3 regions of the Aureimonas sp. N4 genome follow, and region 2 is predicted to be linked to each of the others. Evidence: predicted binding sites of a transcription regulator. Region 2 holds the regulator's gene; each other region holds the start of a gene.

Region 1 (3,279 bases), on a different contig from region 2:
CGTGGACTTTGAGCGCTTCGACATGAGCGGCCGTGGGGTAGCCCATATGCTGGCGAAACCCGTAGCGCGGGTCGCAGGTACAAAGCTCCGTCATAATCCGATCTCGCGTCACCTTGGCGACGATGGACGCGGCCGCGATGGAAAGGCACAGCGCGTCCCCGCCGATCAAAGCCGTTGCGGCGACCAGGCAGCCGGTAGGAATGTCCCGCCCGTCGACCAGAACATGGTTCGGCTCGTTGGCGAGCGCCGAGATTGCGCGGCGCATGGCGAGGAACGTCGCTTGCCGAATGTTCACGTGGTCGATCTCGGCGGCGCTGGCCGTCCCGATGCCGACTTCGGCATCCGCGAGAATGGCTTCGAACAGTTCTTCGCGCTGCCTGGCGCCGAGCTTCTTGGAATCGTCGAGACCAGCCGGGATGCGATCTGGCCGGAGAACCACGGCCGCCGCGACGACGGGGCCGGCCAGAGGGCCACGACCGGCCTCGTCCACGCCGGCGATCCGGCCACCACCACCCTGATGCCACGCGGCTTCGCGCGAGAAGTCAGGGCCGGGCGGCTTGGTGCGCGCCGGGCGAGGGGAGGATAGGGAGGGAGAATCGGAGGAACGGCGAGCCATGGTGCGGCGAGACTCGCTCATTCTCCGATTCTCCTCAAGCTCGCGAACCAAGGTGCGGATGGTGCACGAGCGATCCGGCGTCGGGGACATACGCCGGAAGATGGGCTCTGGCTTCAAAGCCGTTCCGGATGCACCGGAGCGCCGATGGGGATTGAAGCTCTGGCGCGGTCTGCGGTAGCCGAGCCGTTGGCGTAGGACGCCGGCTCCCGCGAATGCTCAGACGGGTGCAAGCCTTACAGCAAGGACAGTTGAACACCGGCACCCTTCGGCGCCTTGAACAGATCGGTGCGCAGCTGCGTGCGTTCGAGATTGAGATGGAAGCGACGCGCGGCCATCTCGAACCGATGCTTGATCTGCGTGGCATAGGGACCGCCGCCGGTCATGCGCTTGCCCCATTCGGGATCGTAATCCTTACCGCCGCGCATGGAGCGCAACAGAGACAAGACGTGGCGATACCTGTCGGGATAGTGCTGAAGCAGCCAGTCCTTGAAGAGCGGCGCGACCTCCAGCGGCAGACGCAGAAGCACGTAACCGACTTCCCGCGCCCCGGCCTCCGAAGCGGCTTCCAGAAGCCGCTCAATCTCCGAATCCGTCAGACCAGGAATAATGGGCGCGGTCATCACCATGGTGGGAATGCCGGCCTTGGTCAGCTCACGCACTGCTTCCAGCCGCTTTGTGGGTGTCGCCGCGCGAGGCTCCATGGTGCGGGCCAGACGCCGATCCAGCGTCGTGATCGATACGGCCACCTTGGCCAGTCCCTTTGCGGCCATGCGCGAGAGGATGTCGAGATCGCGCAGCACGAGCGCTGACTTGGTGACAATGCCGACCGGATGGTTGGCCGCCTCCAACACTTCCAGCATCTGCCGCATGATCCGGCGTTCGCGCTCAATCGGCTGATAAGGATCGGTGTTGGTGCCGATGGCGATCGGTCGGACCTCGTAGCCGGTCTTGGCGATCTCTTCTTCCAGAAGTTCCGCCGCGTTCGGCTTGGCGAAGAGCTTGGTCTCGAAATCAAGGCCCGGCGACAGGCCGACATAGCTGTGCGTCGGCCGCGCGAAGCAATAGATGCAGCCGTGCTCGCAGCCGCGATAGGGGTTTACCGAGCGGTCGAAGGAGATGTCGGGCGAGGAATTGCGCGTGATGACGCTGCGCGCCATCTCGGTCTGCACTTCGGTCTTAAGGCTCGGCAACTCGTCCAACGAGGACCAGCCGTCATCGAAGGCCGAGCGCGCGAAGGGCTCGAAACGTCCTGTCGGGTTCAGGCCCGCCGCGCGGCCGCGCCGACGCTCGAACCCGATGCGCAGACCGGACTGAGCCACCACATGCTGGGCCATGTCGATGCCGTCGCGCTGCGAGAAGGCGATGCGGTCGGCGGTGTTGATCTCGTGCATGGGACAACCTTCCGTCCGGTTGTTCGCGTTGTGACCATAGTCCTATTCATCATTTGAGAACATTTCAAGAACAAACTTCGCAACCTCTGAATCGCTGGTCACGCCCGCGCGTGTCGGCTATGGCGATGGACCATGCTGAGCGTTCTGGTTTTCGATGCCGACGAGCCGATGGACCTGACCATCACCCTATCCTCCCTCGTGGCGGGGGTGGTGGAGGGCGTGCTGCGAGAGGTTGTCGTGGTGGAGCCGCAGGGCGAAGCCGCGCTGAAGGTGGCCGACCACGCGGGATGCTCCGTCCACTCCCGTGCGGAGCTTGGGCATACACCGCTGGCTCTGAAGGGGGATTGGCTGATCCTGATGCGCGCGGGCGACCGCCTGCCCGCCAACTGGCCCGAGCGGGCCACCCGCCATGGCGAGGATCAGTCACGGGCGAAAACGCCGCGGGGCGGACGCTTCGTTCTGCCCACGCGCGAGGCGAGGGGATGGCGTCGATGGCTGGCACGGCGCCAAAGCGCTTATCTCGTGCCGAAGGCCCATGCGATGTCGCGCCTCTCGGCGGGCGCCCCTTGGCAGGGCGTTGCCAAAGGCATCGGCCTAGACCGTTTGGCTGATCGCGAGGCCTAAGCGGACGCGCCGCCCGTGCGCCGCAGGTGCTCGTCCAGACGCGGCATGATTTCCACGAAATTGCAGGGCTTGTGCCGATAGTCGAGCTGGGCTTTCAGAATATGGTCCCAGGCGTCGCGGCAGGCGCCGGGGGAGCCTGGCAGCACGAAGACGAACGTGGCGTTCACCACGCCGCCCGTCGCACGGGACTGGATGGTCGAGACGCCGATCTTCTCGAAGGAGACGCGGTGGAACACGGCGGAGAACCCGTCCATCCGCTTTTCGAAGATAGGCTCCAGCGCCTCGGGCGTCACGTCGCGGCCGGTGAAGCCGGTTCCCCCGGTGGTGATCACCACATCCACCTGCGCGTCGCGCGACCAGCCGAGAACCGTGTCGCGGATGGCGTCGCGATCATCGGGTACGATGGCGCGGGCGGCGAGGCGATGGCCGGCCTCCTCCAGCCGGGCCACCAACGTGTCGCCCGACTTGTCGTCCGCGAGGGTTCGCGTGTCGGAGACGGTGAGAATGGCGATGCCGAGCGGAAGGAATTCTCGGTCCGGCGATGTCATCACGCCTCCCCCATCGGCTGGATTTCGGTGGCCGCGACCCACCAATGCGGCTGGCGCGTTCGCAGCCTCGTCGCCGCCGCATCCGCCTGGCTTGTATTTT
Region 2 (3,279 bases):
GCGCGGTCCTGGCCTTGGGGGTCACCGGCTTCTACTTCCTATTGGCCGGGGACAATGCCGCCACCGAACGCTCCTTCATCATGATCGCCATCATGCTGGGCGCGGTTCTGGTGGATCGGCCTGCACTGACAATCCGCAACGTCGGTATGGCAGCGATGGCGGTGATGCTGATCTCTCCGCACGCCCTAATGACCGCTACATTTCAAATGTCTTTCGCAGCAACCGCCGCTCTCGTGGGTGCATACGGCGCATACTCTCGCTGGTCGAACCAGTCCGACGGTAAGGCAAGCGATCACGCTCGCTTTCGAACACTCGCGCTTTTGCTTCTCGGCGCGTTTCTGTCATCCCTGATCGCGGGTGCGGCGACCGCACCCTATGCGGTCTATCATTTTCAGCGAGCCGCTCCATTCGGCCTCGTGGCCAATGTTCTGGCGACGCCGATCTTTTCGTTCTGGATCATGCCGCTCGCTCTGGCTTCGGTCTGCCTGATGCCCTTTGGTTGGGAAAGCATGGCGCTGCATCCCATCGGTTGGGGGCTGGACGTCGTATTCTGGCTGGCGAAAGGCCTGGCTGAAGAATTACCGGACTACGCCGTGGGCCAGATCGGCCTCGCAAGCCTTCTCAGCCTCACTATGGCTTTGCTCGTCCTGTCGTTTTGCCAGAGCGCGATGCGCTGGCTCTTCGTTTTGCCATTGACGCTCGGCTGGGTGTTGATCCCACCGACCAATCGACCCGAGCTTCTGATTGCGGAGGATGCTCGGGATATCGCGGTGATCGGCCAGGATGGATCGACCATTGATCTGCGCAAGCGGCCCAATCGCTTCATCCACGATCAATGGCAACGCGCATTTCAACTTCGATTGCCACCGTCTCGTACCCCTCGGAAGCAGTTCGAATGTTCAGGCGATATCTGCCGCGCGACATCGCGGTCAGGCCTCCGCATCGCATGGAGCGACAAACTGGAACGTATGGGAGAGCTTTGCGACAGTGCCGACATCGCCGTGATGGCGCGAGCGCCCCGCATGACGTCGTGCCGTTCCGGCGCGAAGCTCGTCACGCTTCGCACTCTCCGGCAGACCGGCGCTCTTTTGCTTCCCTCCGCAAACGGAGCGCAATGGACCCTTCAACCCTCGATCGCTCGGCCCTTCAACGAATGGAACGTGCATCGATCGGCCCCATGGCCGGAAAGCGAAAGGCGAAACCAGCGCTCCGAACCCGGGCAGGTCGGGTTACCTCATCGTTCTAGTGATAGCGCCGAATGAGCCCGACAAGACGCCCTTGAACCTTGACCCGGCCCGCTTCCAAAACACGCGTCTCATAGGCAGGATTGGCGGCTTCCAATTCCACGACGGAGCCTCGCCGACGAAAGCGCTTGAGCGTCGCCTCTTCGTCGTCGATCAGAGCCACGACGATCTCGCCCGCTGTCGCCGTCTCAGAACGCTGGATCAGAACCGTGTCTCCGTCCAGAATGCCCGCATCGACCATCGAATCGCCTTTGACGTCCAAGGCGTAGTGTTCACCGGAGCCGAACATCTCGACCGGGAGGGCGATGGACCGGCTGTTTTGTTGGATCGCAGAAATGGGAACGCCTGCAGCAATGCGTCCCATGACCGGTACGGGCATCGAATCATTGGCCGGTTCCGCTCTCGCCAGGACCGGCTCGATTCCGGCACGCTTCGGAAGAGGGATCACTTGCCGCGAGATCGACGCTTCCGACGCCGTCGGTACCGCCAAACCGCCGTTCGAATCCTTGCCACTCAGGGAGTCCGGCAGGCGCAGGACTTCCAAAGCCCGAGCCCGATTGGGGAGACGCCGGATAAAGCCCCGTTCCTCCAAGGCGGTGATGAGACGATGGATTCCCGATTTGGATTTCAGATCCAGGGCCTCCTTCATCTCGTCGAAGGAGGGAGGAATTCCGACCGATTGCAAACGGTCATGAATGAAAAGAAGCAATTCATGCTGCTTGCGGGTCAACATCGCGCGAATCCGGACAAAACAAAACCTGAACAAACCCTATCTGTTCTGTTTGTGTTCTGCAAGGAACTCCATCACGTCAATCGAACGAACTCGCAGGTTTCTCCCGGCTGGGCGGCGGCGGCATGAGGGGGACGAACCAAAAGGGCATCGGCGGTCGCGAAGACACTCAGAAGCGAGGAGTCCTGCCGAGCAAGCGGCATGAGGACCGTTCGTCCGTCGTCGTCTTGTTGGATCGTTGCGCGCATGAAGTCCGCCCGATGGTCATTCTCGAAAACGGCCGCACCGAGTGTTCCGGTTTCGTATCGGACGCGAGACGGGCGCCCGGCGAGACGTTCCACGAGCGGCCGGAGAAACAATTCCGCCGTTACGAGGCTCGACGCCGGGTTGCCGGGCAGGCCCAGGAATCGCATCCCCTCATGGCGACCTGCCATCAGGGGTTTTCCCGGTCGCATGGCGACCTTCCAGAAATCCAGTTCGACACCGCACTCCCGCAGGACCGGCGCAACAAGATCATGATCACCGACCGAAGCTCCGCCGATGGTCACGAAAACGTCGATTCCCTCGGCTCTGGCATTCTCGAAAACCTGTCGCAAGGCCGCTCGATCGTCGGGGACGATGCCATAGGAGATGGCGTCGCCACCCGCCGCGTCCACGATGGCCGCGATACCGAAACCGTTTGACGCGACGATCTGCGAGGGACCAGGGCGCGTGCCGGGCCAGACCAGTTCGCTGCCCGTCATGACGATCGCGATCCGGGGGCGAGCGCGAACGGGCACAAAATCGTATCCGGCGCTTGCCGCGAGAGCGATGGAAGCAGGGCGCAAAACGACCCCATCCGCTAGAACGGGCTTACCTGCTTGGAAGTCATTGCCGGCAGGGCGGATATGGCGTCCCGGCTGCACAGGCTCCAGCACGATGACAGTCGAAGGGTCGGGACGTTCTGTGTTTTCCTGGATTACGACGGCATCTGCCCCTGCGGGTACAGGAGCACCGGTAAAGATCCGTACGGCCTGATTTGCCGAGACCGTCCCCTCGAAGGCTGCGCCGGCAGCCGCTTCGCCAATAACGCGAAGTTCCGTTGCCGCAGAGCGCAGATCGTCGGCACGAACGGCGTATCCATCCATGGCGGAGGCATCGAAGGCCGGTTGCGTCAGCCGAGCCACGAGATCGCCCGCCAGACGCCGACCGGCCAGAGCGTCGAGCCCGACCTGCTCGATACGCCGAACGGGTTCGGCGTCCGTCAGCAACCTCGCCAAAGCCTCTTCGACTGGAAGGAGGCTCACTCGGCGCTCCACGCACCCG
Region 3 (3,279 bases), 120 kb from region 2:
GCGCGCCTGCATGGAACCGAAGGTGATGATCTGGGCCACCTGCTCGCGCCCATATTTTTGCTGAACGTAGCGGATGACCTCCTCGCGCCGATCCTGGCAGAAGTCGATGTCGAAATCGGGCATCGAGACGCGGTCGGGATTGAGGAAGCGCTCGAAAAGAAGCGCGAAACGGAGAGGATCGAGATCGGTGATGGTCAGCGAATAGGCGACGAGCGAGCCCGCGCCCGAACCACGGCCGGGTCCGACCGGGATGCCCTGCGCCTTCGCCCATTTGATGAAGTCCGACACGATCAGGAAGTAGCCGGGGAACTTCATCCGCTCGATGACCGAGAGTTCGAACTCAAGCCGCTCGCGGTAGGTCTCGACGGTCTGGCCCGGTGCGGGACCGTGCGCTGACAATCGCGCCTCGAGCCCGGCTTCGGCTTGGGCGCGCAGCTCCGCCGCTTCGGCGAGCTCGGCCTCGCTCGCATCGGCATCGGCGCCAGCGAAACGGGGCAAGATGGGCTTGCGGGTGCGCACGCGATACGAACAGCGCCGCGCGATCTCGATCGTGTTCTCGATCGCCTCGGGCAGATCGGCGAAGAGCAACGCCATCTGCTCCTGTGATTTCAGGCAGTGATCCCGCGTCAGGCGCCGGCGATCCTCGTGGCTGACGAGCCGGTTCGAAGCGACGGCAATCAACGCGTCATGCGCATCGAAATCTTCATTGCAGAAGAAGAACGGCTCGTTGGTCGCGACAAGCGGGAGATTCAGTTCGTAGGCCAGCGCGCAGGTTTCGGGCTCCGTACGCCGGGCACGGCCCTCATGGCGCTGCAATTCGACATAGAGCCGATCGCCAAAGGCGGAGGCCAGCATTTCCAAACGAGCACGCGCGACGACGCTTTGGCCCGACGCGATGGCGGCTCCGATCGGTCCGAGCGGACCACCGGTCAGCGCGATCACGCCTTCCGAATGCTCGGCCAGCCATTCCGCCAGAACGTGCGGACGCGTGTTTCCATCATGTTCCAAATAGGAGCGGGACACGAGCTCCACGACGTTCTCGTAGCCGCGCTCCGTCGCCGCGATAAGAACGATCGACCCCGTCGATCCAAAGCCGGAGCGATCGCGCGGATTGCCCTCGACGTCGCGGAAATCGACCTCGATCTGACACCCGATGATTGGCTGGATGCCGGATTTCGCCGCTTTTTCCGAAAACTCCAGCGCCCCGAAAAGATTGCCTGTATCGGCAATCCCGATTGCCGGCGCTCCATCGCTCTTGGCGAATTTGACGATCTGGTCGACGCGCAGCGCGCCTTCGAGCAGAGAAAAGGCGCTGTGCACCCGAAGATGGATGAAACGCAGGGGCGCCGCTGCGCCCGCCTTCTCTTCGGCCATGACGATATTCCCGATTTCCGCACGGACCTCGTTGAGAGACCCGTCAGGCCGAAGCTCGCAATCCGGATTGAGGATCGATTCGGTTTCGATGTCCGCAGCCAGGAATTCGTCAGTGTTCCAATTCATGAGCCGGAGTCCAGACCTGATCCGGACTTGTTCACCATTCCCGCAAGCGTGGGGTCAGATCAGATGAAGGATCAAGGCAAAGCTCGCGATGAAAGCGGCTACGGCCGTGAGCGAAGCGATTTCTCTGAGAACCAGCATGACAACCTCCGTCGATCTGTGTTCCCAATTTGTTCCATTCCCTGGCGATACGCAAGAACAAAATAAGAACAAGCCCATTATGGTTGCTGAAATGACAAAGCCCCGCATTCAGGGCGGGGCTTCGAAAGCTTGCGGTTGGGATGGACGCTCTTCAGCCGTTCAAACGCCCGAGAAAGCGGTCCGCCGTCCGAAGGCTCAGCGCCATGATGGTCAGCGCCGGATTTGCTGCGAGCGCCGAGGGGAAGACCGAATTGTCGGCAATCCAGAGATTGGGCACATCGAAGCTGCGGCCATAGGGATCGACCACGCTATCTCCCGCATCGACGCCCATCCGGCAGGTTCCGATCGTATGGGCGGTGCGATCGAGCACCCAGATGTCGCTCGCCCCGGCGGCTTCCCAGACCGATGTCATGAATCGAACCGCGTGGGCGCGGAGCGCCTTTTCATTCTCGCCGTACCCGAAGCGGATCAGCGGCTTGGGCATACCCCTCCCATCCAGCTCGTCCGATAGAGTCATCACGTTCTCGTCGCTCGGAAGGCATTCGCCATTGATGCCGATGCCGGCGACGTGGTTGTAGCGGTCGAGATAGTCGGTGAGCTTCTGTCCCCAGAGGCCTCGCCCGCGAGCCACCTGGTCCGCCCATGTCTGGAGCACCACGCCCAGGCTTTGAACGAGATAGCCGCCGGCAAATTCCGCTCCGTTCGGCCGGACCATATCTTCGGTGATCAGCGAGGACGGATAGCCTTTGTTCATCCGCATCTCGTGCGGGAACGTTCCCCAGACCTGCGTTGCGACATGCGCTGTATAGTTGCGCCCCACCTGACCGCTGGAATTGGCGATCCCCTCCCGCAGGAGAAGGCGCGGCGTCTCGATCGCCCCCGCGCAGAGAAACACCTGTGCGCATTTCTGGCGCATCATGGTCCCGGCCTGCCAGTAGACGACCGCAACGATCCGCCCTCGGCTGTCAAACTCGAAATGATCCGCGAAGCTCTCAGGCCGGATTTCCGCGCCCCGCGCGACGGCAAGGGGAAGATAGGTGACGTCCATCGACGTCTTGGCACCATTGCGACAGCCCTGATGGCAATAGCCGCAATTCACGCAAGGCTCGCGTACTGGCGCGTCCGGTTGCTCGAACCGACGTGACACGACCGCGACAGGACCATCGCTCGCCTTCGCCCCAACGGCCTCGCATCCTTTCGCCATAACCTGCGCAGGTGCGTTCCGCAGAACGGGCGGCAGCGCATAGCGGCGCGATGCGTCCCACGGATAAGATGCCGGTCCTGACACGCCGACGAAGGACTCCACTTCCTCATAGTAGGGAATGAGTTCGTCGAGTGACAAAGGCCAATCTCGACCCTTCCCGGTCTCGCTCGCTAGGCGCAGATCGCGCGCGTCGGCGCGCGGCACGAAGGCGCCCCAATGCAGCATCGAGCCGCCGACACCTACACCGCTATTGTTGGCACCAAACGCTTCCGGCATCGAGCCACCGCTGACGCGCTCATCCATCCAATAGAGATCGGACGACATCGCCTCGTCCGCCGCGTATTCTTTCGGGTCTCGGTTCGATCCGGCTTCCAGCGCTACGACGCGCAGGCCCGCTGCGGCCAGCCGCGCCAGAAGGGGCGATCCACCGGCACCCG

What was found. Region 2 encodes LexA, which represses DNA repair genes until DNA is damaged. Its sites were predicted from a motif close to TGTTCNNNNTGTGTTCNG; they were not measured.
Region 1: the regulator LexA is predicted to act here: its motif matches at 2,063-2,080, upstream of AUL28_RS05065 (PA0069 family radical SAM protein).
Region 3: the regulator LexA is predicted to act here: its motif matches at 1,658-1,675, upstream of dnaE (DNA polymerase III subunit alpha).

What each region holds. Positions count from the first base shown of each region.
Region 1 covers NZ_BBWS01000015.1:59,168-62,446, reverse strand. The annotation lists gene AUL28_RS05070 (ribonuclease HII) at 1-637, opposite strand, end outside; gene AUL28_RS05065 (PA0069 family radical SAM protein) at 850-2,007, opposite strand; gene AUL28_RS05060 (hypothetical protein) at 2,140-2,631, shown strand; gene moaB (molybdenum cofactor biosynthesis protein B) at 2,628-3,179, opposite strand; gene AUL28_RS05050 (4-(cytidine 5'-diphospho)-2-C-methyl-D-erythritol kinase) at 3,179-3,279, opposite strand, start outside.
Region 2 covers NZ_BBWS01000042.1:85,975-89,253, forward strand. The annotation lists gene AUL28_RS13010 (ComEC/Rec2 family competence protein) at 1-1,262, shown strand, start outside; gene lexA (transcriptional repressor LexA) at 1,243-1,977, opposite strand; gene AUL28_RS13020 (molybdopterin molybdotransferase MoeA) at 2,049-3,260, opposite strand; gene moaC (cyclic pyranopterin monophosphate synthase MoaC) at 3,257-3,279, opposite strand, start outside.
Region 3 covers NZ_BBWS01000042.1:202,696-205,974, forward strand. The annotation lists gene dnaE (DNA polymerase III subunit alpha) at 1-1,389, opposite strand, end outside; gene AUL28_RS13515 (GMC family oxidoreductase) at 1,790-3,279, opposite strand, start outside.